Regions from separate parts of the Rossellomorea sp. NPDC077527 genome, predicted to be linked through region 2. Evidence: a T-box and tRNA genes for the amino acid it is inferred to sense, from the RefSeq annotation. Region 2 holds a T-box; the other holds one or more tRNA genes.

Region 1 (4,932 bases), on a different contig from region 2:
CTCCGGCGACTTATGAACGTGGAGGAGAGAATGATGAAGATATTTGGAATTCTATCAAAAATGAAACGAAAATGGCATTCTTTGAGAATTCATTACAACCGTGTCTTACTGCAAGATTGTTTAGACTGCCGGATCAAAAAGAAGTTGCAAAACAAAATATCTTATCATGAGATGAAATTAAATGATCTGTTTTAGTAAGGGGAATAGGTAGAAAAGGTCTGTTCTGGATTAAGTATTAAAAAAGCTGACAATCTGCTTTTATGAGATTGTCAGCTTATTAGAAAGCTTTATCTGATGTGAATCCCGATGCTATGGCATGATGACCTTGGATGCTGGACGTCCATCTGAATAAGTCAATAAGCCAATATTATTCTCTGTTTCAATGAGGGCAGAACCCTTTATAGGCTGATAACGAATGCTTTCCTTCCATATATAATCGGGGGATACGCTGTTTTCATGTTCTGCTTGCACAAGGTCAAACTCTTGATTACAGTAGCGGTAGAGTGTGCGATTGATCCTATCTCTGGCATTCAGGCTCACCATGAATTTTATAAGGGCTCCGGAAAATCCCGAGTAACTCATATTCTTTATCGGACTGCTTGTAAACTGATGGATTTTCAAGCTGCGTCCATCTGGAAAGGAAATATCAGATTGAACCGATGAAGCTGAATGAACATCACCGGATAAAATCATGCAGTCGCTTGGATTCCAAAGAGATACATGTTGAAGGAATGCGTTGAAGCCCATTCCGTTGTACTTCCAAGCTTCTAGATCAAAGTTGCTTTGCACAGGAAACCCAAGTGTACTTAAAGGAAGCATGTAGGTCTGCAGAAAGTTCTCTATTAAACCAATTCCATAAAGGGGGGAGGGAGATACAAGGATCAGGGGGTCACCTGAATTCCACCCGGATTCTTTCAGCTTGGCCCCTATCGTGTTCCACCCTTCTGAATTAAGTAGATTTGGTCCAAGTTGCCCCTCATCTATGCGCACCCCAACCTTTACCGGTTTTGGTTTATTGGCATAATCCCGCTGTGTTCTAGTATCAAGAAAAACGGCTTGTGGTGCAGTGGGGGCGGTGAATTGCCAAGAATCATAGTTCCATAGGGAATGGACCCAATTCTTGTGAGGGAGTGCCCCAAGGTGAAGAGAGTCAAAATAGGTTTGCATGATTTGGCCGAAATGGGTATAGGTATCAGGTTCATTACCCCATCCTTGGAAAAGCCAATAGGATGACAAACCATTACTGATGACATGTCTCCCTAATGGTGCATTCCAAACCCCTGCCTTCCACTCCTGTGTCAGGTTCCAATCATCAGTAATATCGTGATCATCAAATATCATATAGGTCGGTGTGTTCGCTAATAATCTTCTAACAGAGTATATTGCTTCCATTACATTAGCCAGGTCTTTCATCTGCTTTTGGTACCGGTCCTGAAGTTGTTTTCTTTCTTTTTTATGCTCATTGGAATCTTCATTCTTGAATGCAAAATAGATTTCATCCTGATCCAATGCTTCTTGAAAGGTTTTGAACAGGCCTTCTTCATGGGCGTGCTCCCATAATGAGGGACTCCAGGATAACAGGTACATGGCTGCATAATCACCAAACCTTAACAGATGATTGGCCGCATTTCTGGAAGTGAACCTGCAGAAGTGTTCCGAAATATATTGCCGGCCATTGATTTGTTGAAGTCTACTTCTGAAAATATCTTCTTTCAATCGAGGTTCAACTGAGCCTAGGTCTTCCTCTTGTCCCATCAGCTCATGACCAAGCTTTGTGATGATCTTGAATACGGGGTCTGCTACATCATCGGCATAGATTTGATCCCCCATTAAAAATAGAGAGGGAGGTCTATCGGTTTTTGTAGCGGATGAAGAAATGATTTTATCTGCCTCTGACATTGTATCGAGTCCCAATCCATGAAGCTTTCGACATGAGCCGTATAGAATATTCGAGGGACTCTCTTTATTGATCATAAAGGTGGGGTAAGCAAGATTTTCGTAGACAATCGAGTGTGGATGAGCAGGAGAAAGTAAGTCGAAGCTATCGAGGTTCAGTGATTCATTACCACTTTCGAAAAATATATTGTACCCAAGTAATTGATCTGTAGGAAAGAGTCCGCTATGTGGAGAAACATTGATCATACTTATAAATAGGTTCCTTCCAGCTTGAATCGTTCTCGTCTCTGTCTTACAGGCTAAGTTTGTATAGTCTGTAACTCGAGAATTTCCATTATGTTCTATCATAAACAACTGTGCTTTCATATCATATGGTTTGCTTAATGCAATCCAGAAAAAGACTTGTGCAGGGTCCACCCGCCGAACAATCGGACCGCACAAAATCGTTGGAAGCTCCATGGTTCCATCACCTCATTCATAATCTACTATTATCGTATTCACCGCCTATAAATATTGTGTAAACAAGCTTGCATACTTAAAGAAGTCTTATTAGCTGGTTATGTATCGTTAGGTTGATTGTTTATCCACCCTTTGTTTGCATTAGCTCAATGAATTTGACCTAATTTAAATTAGATATTTATTATTTTCCTATTGATTAGTACTTTGAAGATGTGGTATATTCTTCTTCGGCTTACAAAAATGGATTTGATAAGCAGAAAAAAATCATTCTTTTTTTATAAAACAGAAGTTGACTTCTGCGAAATCGGATGATATAGTAATACTTGTCCTTAAGCGGGATGCTTATAATAAAATACGGCCCATTGGTCAAGCGGTTAAGACACCGCCCTTTCACGGCGGTAACACGGGTTCGAATCCCGTATGGGTCACCAAAGTTTTTTGTGAAAGCAAAATAACTTACCATTATATTGTGGAGGATTAGCTCAGCTGGGAGAGCATCTGCCTTACAAGCAGAGGGTCGGCGGTTCGATCCCGTCATCCTCCACCATTTTTCATTATATAAAGTACTCACCGTGCCGGTGTAGCTCAACTGGTAGAGCAACTGACTTGTAATCAGTAGGTTGGGGGTTCAAGTCCTCTTGCCGGCACCATTTGGTTTTTCGAGCCATTAGCTCAGTTGGTAGAGCATCTGACTTTTAATCAGAGGGTCGAAGGTTCGAGTCCTTCATGGCTCACCAAAGATTTTTGCGATAGCAAAATATCTCACCGTGTGATTTTCGATCATACGAAAATCAACATTATATGCGGGTGTGGCGGAATTGGCAGACGCACCAGACTTAGGATCTGGCGCCGCGAGGCGTGGGGGTTCAAGTCCCTTCACCCGCACCATTTATTCGCGGAAGTAGTTCAGTGGTAGAACACCACCTTGCCAAGGTGGGGGTCGCGGGTTCGAATCCCGTCTTCCGCTCCAAAGACTTGCCGGGGTGGCGGAACTGGCAGACGCACAGGACTTAAAATCCTGCGGTAGGTGACTACCGTACCGGTTCGATTCCGGTCCTCGGCACCAAAGATTTTTGCGCTAGCAAATTATCTTTCCTTGCGTTACTTAGTAAAAAACTATAACTCATTTAGCGCCCGTAGCTCAATTGGATAGAGCGTTTGACTACGGATCAAAAGGTTAGGGGTTCGACTCCTCTCGGGCGCGCCATATATCGGGAAGTAGCTCAGCTTGGTAGAGCACTTGGTTTGGGACCAAGGGGTCGCAGGTTCGAATCCTGTCTTCCCGACCACTTCTTTTTTTGGGGCCTTAGCTCAGCTGGGAGAGCGCCTGCTTTGCACGCAGGAGGTCAGCGGTTCGATCCCGCTAGGCTCCACCAATTTTATAACTTATTTATTCGTGGCGGTGTAGCTCAGCTGGCTAGAGCGTACGGTTCATACCCGTGAGGTCGGGGGTTCGATCCCCTCCGCCGCTATTACATGATACATAACGAATGATTATAAGGACCCTTAGCTCAGTTGGTTAGAGCAGACGGCTCATAACCGTCCGGTCGTAGGTTCGAGTCCTACAGGGTCCATTATACGGAGGAATACCCAAGTCCGGCTGAAGGGATCGGTCTTGAAAACCGACAGGGGTGTAACAGCCCGCGGGGGTTCGAATCCCCCTTCCTCCTCCATATTTTCTTTCATGTTTATATCGTCGCGGGGTGGAGCACGACCGAATAATCTTCGGAGCGTTTACATCAGCGCACCGACTGAGCAGCAGCTTGAATAAGCTTACTGAAGTCGGGGTGGATTTATTGAATTCAACGTGGGATATGGAAACTTAATAATTTTTTATCGTCGCGGGGTGGAGCAGTTCGGTAGCTCGTCGGGCTCATAACCCGAAGGTCGCAGGTTCAAATCCTGTCCCCGCAATACCATTTTTGGCTAAGACAGGTTATTCCTTGATGAGTCACGTATGGATAGTTATTTTTGCTAGCGCAAGATAATGAAACCTATTTTGCTAGCGCAAAAAGCTTTGGTCCGGTAGTTCAGTTGGTTAGAATGCCTGCCTGTCACGCAGGAGGTCGCGGGTTCGAGTCCCGTCCGGACCGCCATTTTTGAAAAATGTTCTTTTGATAATTAAATCTTCTATATAATATGGCTCAGTAGCTCAGTTGGTAGAGCAATGGACTGAAAATCCATGTGTCGGCGGTTCGATTCCGTCCTGAGCCACCATTTATACTTAAGAACCTTTAAGTATTTATTTTATTTGGAGGGGTAGCGAAGTGGCTAAACGCGGCGGACTGTAAATCCGCTCCTTCGGGTTCGGCAGTTCGAATCTGCCCCCCTCCACCAAGATTTTTTACGTAGCGTCAGTGGAGTAAAATAATCTTCCATAAACGATGCGCAGTGAAGCGGAGCAACATACTCCAAACAAGTAGCACCAAGTTTTAAACTTATATCTAATCATAGGGGTATAGTTTAACGGTAGAACGAAGGTCTCCAAAACCTTTGGTGTGGGTTCGATTCCTACTACCCCTGCCAAAGAAATTTCAAGCGTGGCGATTGTGGCGAAGTGGTTAACGCACCTGATTG
Region 2 (8,341 bases):
TATTGATTGGATTCAGCTTTTTCTTCTTTAGGAAATTGAAACCGATCCTGGTTATCATTCTGATGGGGATTGTAACCTGTCTCCTATACGGTGACCTTCTTTACTTTCGGTTTTATTCAGATTTCGTAACGGTCCCTATTCTTTTTCAGTTTAAAAACGTGGGAGGGATCGGGCCAAGCACATTTGAACTGATGAGCCCCTGGGATATTCTGTTATTGGTAGATATCCTCTTGGCTGGATGGATACTAAAGGGAAAACCAAGGGGAGCCACCGTGTTATCACGGAAATGGAAGTTCAGCTACATAGGATTAAGTGTGACTTTACTAATGAGTACACTTGTGATTGGTTTGGTGAGATCTCCTTATTTATTTGCAGAGTCCTACGACAGGGAGCAACTGGTTAAATCAATCGGACCATTCAATTATCATTTATACGATATCGCGATTGCAGCTACGAACCCGATCTCGCACCTGCTTGCAGGCAAATCAGACACAGAGGCGTCCTTAAGGTATACAAAGTCGTCCAAACAAGAACCGTCGGACTTATTTGGGGTTGCTGAAGGGAAAAACTTGATTTTAGTCAGTATGGAATCTACACAGAATTTTGCAATCAATCAAAAAATCAATGGAGAAGAAATTACACCGTTCCTGAATGAATTGATAAAGGATAGTTTTTACTTTACGAATATTTATGATCAGACCGCACAGGGAAAAACATCGGATGCAGAGTTTATGATCGACACGGGATTATACCCTTTATCAAGCGGATCAGCATTTGTGAGGAAACCTGACAATACATACAGAAGTCTTCCTCATCTCCTGAAAGCACAGAAAGATTATTATGCAGCTGTATTTCACGGTAATGACCGTACATTCTGGAACCGTGAATCCATGTATGAGTCGCTTGGGTATGATCGCTATTTTTCCAAGAGGGATTACACCGTGACCGAAGAAAATTCGGTGAATTACGGGATTAAGGACATTCCATTTTTTGATCAGACATTTACCTATCTAGAGGAAATTCCACAGCCATTCTATACACGTCTGATTACATTGACGAATCACTTTCCATTCCTATTGGAAGAACATGATCAGTTCATTGAAGAGGCTTCTACCAGTGAAGATGTTGTAAATCGTTATGTTACAACGGTGAGATATGAAGATGAAGCCATTAAGGCGTTATTTGAGAAACTAAAATCAAATGGAATGTATCAGAATACAGTAGTCGTCCTTTATGGGGATCATTACGGGATTTCTGAAAAATATGAACAGGGAGTGTTTGAACTTCTGGGTCAAGAGGATACTCCTGTAAATCATGCCAAGCTCCAACAGGTACCCCTTATCATTCATGTACCTGGTGAAAAAGCGAAAACGATTGAAACCATTGGAGGGGAGATCGATATCCGCGCGACCATCCTACATTTATTGGGCATCGAATCGAAGGACACCCTTTCATTTGGGCACAGTCTGTTTACTAGAGATGGAAATCATCCTGTTATCTTTCGGGATGGGGATTTCATTACGGAGAAGTATATTTTTCAAGACAATGCTTGCTACAGCAATATAGGTGAAAAACCAGTCAGTGACTCACGTTGCGAGCCATACAAGGAAAAGGTAAGGGAGGAATTAAGGCAGTCAGATGATATTGTGTATGGAGATTTATTGAGATTTTTAGAGTAAAAGGATGTATAACCCCCGGCTTTGAGTTAAGCTAGGGGTTATTAAGTGAATCATAATATAGTTATGTAAACTCATTTCGGTTCATTCCTTGAAGTCAGTGTATAGAACCTTCCATTGAACCCGATGACATCAATATTCATCATGTTCTCAGGGTCATTAAGACTTTGGTATTGTCGATTGATGCGGAGGGTGAATAGACCGGAAGAATTGGTCCCCTTTACGTCAGCATACTTGATTCTTTCCGTTATATCCCCATTGATACTTGTCATTTCGATAATGGAACAGTCTTCTTTACAGTCAATCCCATACTCCTTTTTTAGCCACTTTTCATAATCATTTTCAGTTGGTTTGTTGAGTATCGAGATAATACTGAGTGTTATGACGACAACAATAAAAAAAAGAAAGGTGCGTCTTTTATTCATGATTACATTCCTTCCTTCCAAAAAGTATGTATTGGAAAATCCTGATAGAATAAGTGTATCACAGTTAGAGAGGGAAGGGTGATGGAATCCTCATAAGAAAAGAGCTTAGAATGACTAAGCTCTTTAATGGTGTTATTGATTTGTTATAAGAGGAAGTTTGATCCGAACGACGGTTCCTTTGTTCAATTCACTTTCGTATTCAATCATTCCCCCCATTTCGCGAACGAGCTTATTGGTCACCATACTACCGAGTCCGGTTCCTTTTGTTTTCGTCGTATAAAAGGGTAAGCCGATTTTCTTTAATTCCTCTCCGGTCATCCCTTTTCCGTTGTCCGAGATCGTGATGATGATAGATTTAGAGAATGGGTCTTCTTTTAGACAAATCGACATTTCGCCTTGACCTTCAATGGATTCTATTCCGTTCTTTATGACGTTCATAATGGCTTGTTTCAAATGGTCCTCATCCCCTTTAATATGATGGGAGCCTGTCCCGTCAAAGAGAATGGTTGTGTTGGAATAGGCTGCGAAGGGACTTAATAGGTCCACGCAATCACCTATGACGTTTTCAAGGTTGAGATTGGACAATTGAAATCCGCTCGGTTTTGCTACGTTCAGGTAGTCGGTAATGATTTTGTTCGTTCGATCCAATTCATTCAGGATAAGTGGTGAGTACTTCTTCAATCTAGCGTCCTGTGAGTCCTCACTTAGATGTTGTATGAATCCTCTTACAGTTGCAAGGGGATTGCGGATCTCATGTGCGATGGAAGCCGCCATTTGTCCGACCATATTCAACTTGTCCAGATATACCATTTCTTCTATTTGTTTATTGGTGCGGACTAAATGTTCGATGATGTATACCAAAGCTAGAAATGTAAAATAGAACACCGTAAAGTACGTAAAATAAAATGGCAAGTGCAGAATTGGAATGAATGCTTTAATGATGGCGATGTAAAAAAGTGCGTGAATGATAAAAATGACGGTACTTACCAATAATTTGTACTGTGTCTTCAATAGCATCTTTCGAAAGAGAATACCGATTATAAACGGAAGCACTGATACAGCAATGCCTACGGCAACATAGGGACCTCCGATCAGATACCGGAAAAAGATCACGCAGCAAAGAACGATGGAACCAGAAAGGAAGCCTGCATAAATGGTCACAATCAATATCGCGATCATCCGTAAATCAAAGTGGGTTTCCCCAAGAGTTTCAATCGGGTACAGCATACATAATAATGCGCCGAATGATGCAACCAGCCCGTATGTGATTTTGTGTTTAAACGCGGATTCCTGTTTCTCTTTAAAAGGAAACAATACATTGGCATTATAAGCAAAGGAAAATAAAATCGTAATATTGACCAATAGTGATTTGATTAATGTAATCAAAAGCAAAGCCTCCAAAAAAACTACTAAACTAAGGGATAAAAAACCTCCCCAGAGCTCATACAAACATGAACATACAAATAATAAAAATACTTCATTTTCCCGTATTAGTCAAATCTTACTATCTTATGAGGGACGGACCTCCAAATAGAACAGTTATTTCTCTTGCGCATTTACAGAAAAAGTAGTGTTAAAGCATGTTTCAAGCGTTTTTCTTTTTCTTTTGCCTTGTCTGAGTTCCTTCATTTCAAGGTCCGTCCCTCATGATTTGAAGGTATTTTAGCTGGGCGAATAGAATATATAGATTATACAAGCCCTTTTGGTGGGATGGATCAGGAGAAGGTACATATTCGGTGAGTAATGGTGGTCTTTAGGTTTATCGGATTTCAGCGCCTGTATCGTGAGAATATCTTATACGAGGAGGAATGAAGATGGAAGGTCAGATCATACATGAACCACAGCAGGTAAAGATCATGCATAAGAAGATTCCCCTGAAAGAAGTGGTGAAGCGGGCCATACTGATTACGGCAGGTGCTGTGATTATGGCTGTCGGCCTAGAGATTTTCCTCGTCCCCAACCAAGTCATTGATGGAGGGATCGTCGGTGTCTCCATCATGCTCTCGCACATAACCGGCGTAAAGCTCGGACTTTTTATCTTCATCTTAAATATCCCTTTTTTCTTCATCGGTTATAAACAAATCGGAAAAACCTTCGCATTCTCTACCCTTTATGGCATTGTCATATTATCTGTGTCTACTACTTTTCTGCACCCAGTCGCAGCTTTCACTCAAGATATTCTACTGGCATCCTTATTCGGAGGCATTGTCCTCGGGATAGGAGTAGGTATGGTCATCCGTTATGGAGGTTCACTTGACGGGACAGAAATCCTCGCAATCTTATCCAGTAAAAGGCTTCCCTTCTCAGTCGGTGAAATCATCATGTTTGTAAATCTTTTCATATTAGCAAGTGCAGGCTTTGTGTTCAGCTGGGATAGAGCCATGTATTCATTACTTGCCTATTATGTGGCCTTTAAAATCATAGATATTACGATAAAAGGGCTGGATGAATCAAAATCCGTCTGGATCATTAGTGAAAATTATGAAGAAATCGGAGATGCCCTCCTGCACCGGTTAGGTAGAGGGGTTACCTATTTAAGGGGGGAAGGAGCCTTTTCAGGAGATGATAAAAAAGTGATATTCTGTGTTATCACCCGTCTGGAAGAGGCAAAGTTGAAAGACATTGTGGCAGAACATGATCCATCCGCCTTTCTCGCCATTGCGGATATTGCAGAGGTAAGGGGAGGAAGGTTCAAGAAGAAAGATATACATTGATTTGTGAATGGTATTGTGGGCTGGTACTTGTCGGTATGATCTTGGTTATTTTTGTATAAAATGACGCTTGACAGTTAGTAAATACTCCCATATAATTTCAATAACACTTTTATACGAATTGGAATATACTATATGAAAGCAAAGAAGAGGACATGATTCATTCAATCTTCTCTTAATCAGAGATCAGGGTCACCGGCTGAGAGCCTTGAAGAGAAATGGATGTTTTACCGCCTTGGAGCTATCATGGAGAAGGTGCAGTATCCATGATCGGGAAAACCGTTATCTTACTTAAGCGAAGAGTTTCTTTATACTCTTTGAAATTAGGGTGGAACCACGACCGCACTCGTCCCTTGGTTAGGGATGAGTGCGGTTTTTTATTTTTGAATAAGCAAATCGCTAAGAAGAGGACACAAATCATTTTTACCTTCTTACCAGAGAACAGGGTCATGAGGCTGCAAGCCCTGAAGAAAGGGAATTGATTTACCACCTCGGAGCTATTATGGGGAAATCAAAGTATCCATAATCGGGAAAACCGTTATCTTACTTGAGCGAAGTGTTCATGTTGTTGAGCACTTCGGAATTAGGGTGGTACCACGACCGCATTCGTCCCTTGGTTAGGGATGAATGCGGTTTTTTATATAAAAAAATCTTAAGGAGGAAATAAAATGATGTCTATCCAATCAGAAGTTGAAAAGAGAAATCATCGAAAATTGGGTCAGGAGCTTGAATTGTTCATTTCCATGGAAGAGGCCCCGGGGATGCCCTTTTATTTACCGAAAGGCATGCTGTTACGGAATGAACTGGAGGATTTCTGGAAGAGGGAACACAGAAAGGCAGGCTACCAGGAAATCCGGACACCGATCATGATGAAACAAGAGCTTTGGGAGAAGTCGGGTCATTGGGATCATTACCATGAAAACATGTACTTCTCAGAAGTGGACGATCAGAAATATGCCATCAAGCCTATGAGTTGTCCAGGTGCCGTACTCATTTATAAAAGTAAGAAAAGAAGTTATCGTGAATTACCCCTCCGCTTTGGAGAGCTCGGGTTGGTTCACCGCCATGAGCTTTCCGGATCATTGAGCGGATTATTGAGGGTCCGTTCCTTCACTCAAGATGATGCCCATTTATTTGTCAGGGAAGATCAGATTCGTGAAGAACTTCATAAAGTCCTCGATCTCATTGATCGTTTCTATGGGAAATTCGGTTTTGACTACAAAGTCGAGCTTTCTACTCGCCCGGAAGACTTTATGGGATCTGTAGACCTTTGGAATCAAGCAGAAGATGATCTAGAAGGAGTATTGAAGGATAGAGAAGTTGATTATCATATCAACGAAGGAGACGGAGCCTTCTACGGACCGAAAATCGACTTTCATATTCTTGATATTCTCGGAAGAAGCTGGCAGTGTGGGACGGTTCAACTCGATTTTCAAATGCCTGAAAAATTTCAGTGTCAATATATCGGTGAAGACAATCAAGCCCAGATGCCGATTATGATCCATCGTGCTATTTATGGTTCCATTGAGCGTTTCCTTGCTATCATCATAGAACATTTTGGAGGTGACTTCCCTCTTTGGTTAGCTCCTCATCAGGTGAAGATCCTTCCTATTTCTGAAGCTCATAACGCCTTTGCCGAAGAAGTAAAGTTTCAGTTGGAAAATGAAGGTTTAAGGGTGGAGTTAGACGATCGAGCTGAGAAAGTCGGATTGAAGATCAGAGAGGCAGAGATGCAGAAAGTTCCATATATGATGGTGATAGGGGATAAAGAACTTCAGCAGCAATCGGTGTCTCTCCGAAAAAGGAAGGAAGGTAACCTTGGGGTAGTTACAATGAAAGAAGTGATCATGAAACTTAAAGACGAGTTGATATAAGTAGGTGATTGATTGGTGCCTTGTTGAAATGAGGTTAATTGTGGAAAAATTCTCTTGACCAATTCCTGTATATTTAATACACTAACAGAAGGAAAATTCTGAATACAATGAAAGGGGGAGGAGAAATGAGCACTTTTTATCTAAATGACCATACCATTTCTTCTTCCTATTTAAGAGCTAAAAAGTAAATCATTTTACTTTTTAGCTTTTTTTATGTCAAGGGGGGAAGCCATTTGAGTTACAAAAGAGTTCTAATAAAGTTGAGCGGGGGAGCTTTGGCAGATAAAGAAGGGAATAATTTTGGTACAGCAGAGCTTGAGCATATTGCCAACGAAATCCTGTCCATTGTAAACATGGGAATTGAAGTGTCATTGGTAGTTGGAGGAGGAAATATATTCAGGGGTAATTTAGCTGATAATTGGGGAATTGATCGTGTGGAAGCGGATAGTATCGGTACACTTGGAACGATCGTAAACAGCTTGATGCTGAGAGGAGTGCTCAAAAGTAAAACGGAAAGAGAAGTAAGGGTCATGACGTCCATCCCTGTCTCGGCAGTGGCTGAACCTTATATCCGTTTAAGAGCTGTCCATCATTTGGATAAAGGATACATTGTCATTTTCGGAGGGGGAAATGGCCAGCCTTTCGTCACGACGGATTATCCGAGTGTCCAACGAGCGATCGAAACAAATAGTGATGCCATTCTGGTAGCGAAACAAGGAGTGGATGGTGTATTCACTTCCGACCCTAAACAGGATAAAGAGGCAAAGATGTACCATAATCTAAATTATGATGACGTGGTTAAGAACAATATTAAAGTCATGGATCAGTCAGCGCTCCTATTAGCAAGGGATTATAAGCTCCCGGTGCATATCTTTAACTTTAATCAGGTGGGAATTATGGAGAAAATATGCTCCGGACAGAAATGGGGCACTTTGATTAATCATGGTGAGACTAAATTGTAAGCGGATGACGGCAGTTGAAACAGGAGTTTCCATAATAGGACAATTCCTTGACTTTTTTCTATTAAAAGGAGACGCATATGAGTTTTACTTTTCAAATGATGACTCAGGAACAGGCAGAATGTATAGCAAATACATGGAAGTATGAAGGAGAATATGCTTTTTATGATATATCGGCAGATGAAGAAGATTTAGCAGAATTTCTGGATGAAGGGAGACGTGGAAATGCGACTTTTTCGGTTCTCAATGAAGGGAAGCTGATTGGTTTCTTTTCATTCAATGACTTGAATGATGGAACGATTGAAATCGGATTGGGAATGAAGCCTGGTATGACTGGAAAAGGCAAAGGACAAGAATTCACGGAAGCCGGATTGGAATTCGCGCGAAGCAAATATTCTCCAAGTGCTTTCAGTCTATCTGTGGCCACGTTCAATCAACGTGCGATCAAAGTGTATAAGAAGTCAGGTTTTACCGCTCTTGGAACATTCATTCAAAAGACCAATGGTGGTAGCCATGAATTTCTTAAAATGGAATACCATCTATAGAAGAAGTAGGAGTGTTTGAACGGTGAGCGTTAAGATTCTGAACCAATTTGAACCGGATAAAATGAAAGAAATAAAAGATGTGTATCATTCAGTAGGGTGGCTTAAACATACAGATGAAATTATATCCAAAATATTCTTGAGGAGTGATATC

Evidence for each region. The T-box of region 2 lies ahead of thrS (threonine--tRNA ligase). A T-box ahead of a tRNA ligase gene usually reads a tRNA of that ligase, here a tRNA-Thr.
Region 1: it encodes a tRNA-Thr, which carries the amino acid that the T-box ahead of thrS (threonine--tRNA ligase) is inferred to sense. The anticodon was not compared.

What each region holds. Positions count from the first base shown of each region.
Region 1 covers NZ_JBITVL010000005.1:383-5,314, reverse strand. The annotation lists gene ACIGG7_RS17110 (hypothetical protein) at 1-170, shown strand, start outside; gene ACIGG7_RS17105 (metallophosphoesterase family protein) at 310-2,355, opposite strand; tRNA gene ACIGG7_RS17100 (tRNA-Glu) at 2,712-2,786, shown strand; tRNA gene ACIGG7_RS17095 (tRNA-Val) at 2,827-2,902, shown strand; tRNA gene ACIGG7_RS17090 (tRNA-Thr) at 2,930-3,005, shown strand; tRNA gene ACIGG7_RS17085 (tRNA-Lys) at 3,017-3,092, shown strand; tRNA gene ACIGG7_RS17080 (tRNA-Leu) at 3,159-3,243, shown strand; tRNA gene ACIGG7_RS17075 (tRNA-Gly) at 3,251-3,325, shown strand; tRNA gene ACIGG7_RS17070 (tRNA-Leu) at 3,333-3,421, shown strand; tRNA gene ACIGG7_RS17065 (tRNA-Arg) at 3,486-3,562, shown strand; tRNA gene ACIGG7_RS17060 (tRNA-Pro) at 3,568-3,644, shown strand; tRNA gene ACIGG7_RS17055 (tRNA-Ala) at 3,656-3,731, shown strand; tRNA gene ACIGG7_RS17050 (tRNA-Met) at 3,754-3,827, shown strand; tRNA gene ACIGG7_RS17045 (tRNA-Ile) at 3,856-3,929, shown strand; tRNA gene ACIGG7_RS17040 (tRNA-Ser) at 3,936-4,028, shown strand; tRNA gene ACIGG7_RS17035 (tRNA-Met) at 4,196-4,269, shown strand; tRNA gene ACIGG7_RS17030 (tRNA-Asp) at 4,375-4,451, shown strand; tRNA gene ACIGG7_RS17025 (tRNA-Phe) at 4,497-4,572, shown strand; tRNA gene ACIGG7_RS17020 (tRNA-Tyr) at 4,609-4,692, shown strand; tRNA gene ACIGG7_RS17015 (tRNA-Trp) at 4,808-4,881, shown strand; tRNA gene ACIGG7_RS17010 (tRNA-His) at 4,899-4,932, shown strand, end outside.
Region 2 covers NZ_JBITVL010000008.1:30,033-38,373, reverse strand. The annotation lists gene ACIGG7_RS21105 (LTA synthase family protein) at 1-1,679, shown strand, start outside; gene ACIGG7_RS21100 (hypothetical protein) at 1,751-2,101, opposite strand; gene ACIGG7_RS21095 (ATP-binding protein) at 2,234-3,487, opposite strand; gene ACIGG7_RS21090 (YitT family protein) at 3,958-4,815, shown strand; T-box leader at 4,948-5,169, shown strand; T-box leader at 5,205-5,429, shown strand; gene thrS (threonine--tRNA ligase) at 5,481-6,686, shown strand; gene pyrH (UMP kinase) at 6,920-7,648, shown strand; gene ACIGG7_RS21075 (GNAT family N-acetyltransferase) at 7,726-8,190, shown strand; gene ACIGG7_RS21070 (GNAT family N-acetyltransferase) at 8,213-8,341, shown strand, end outside.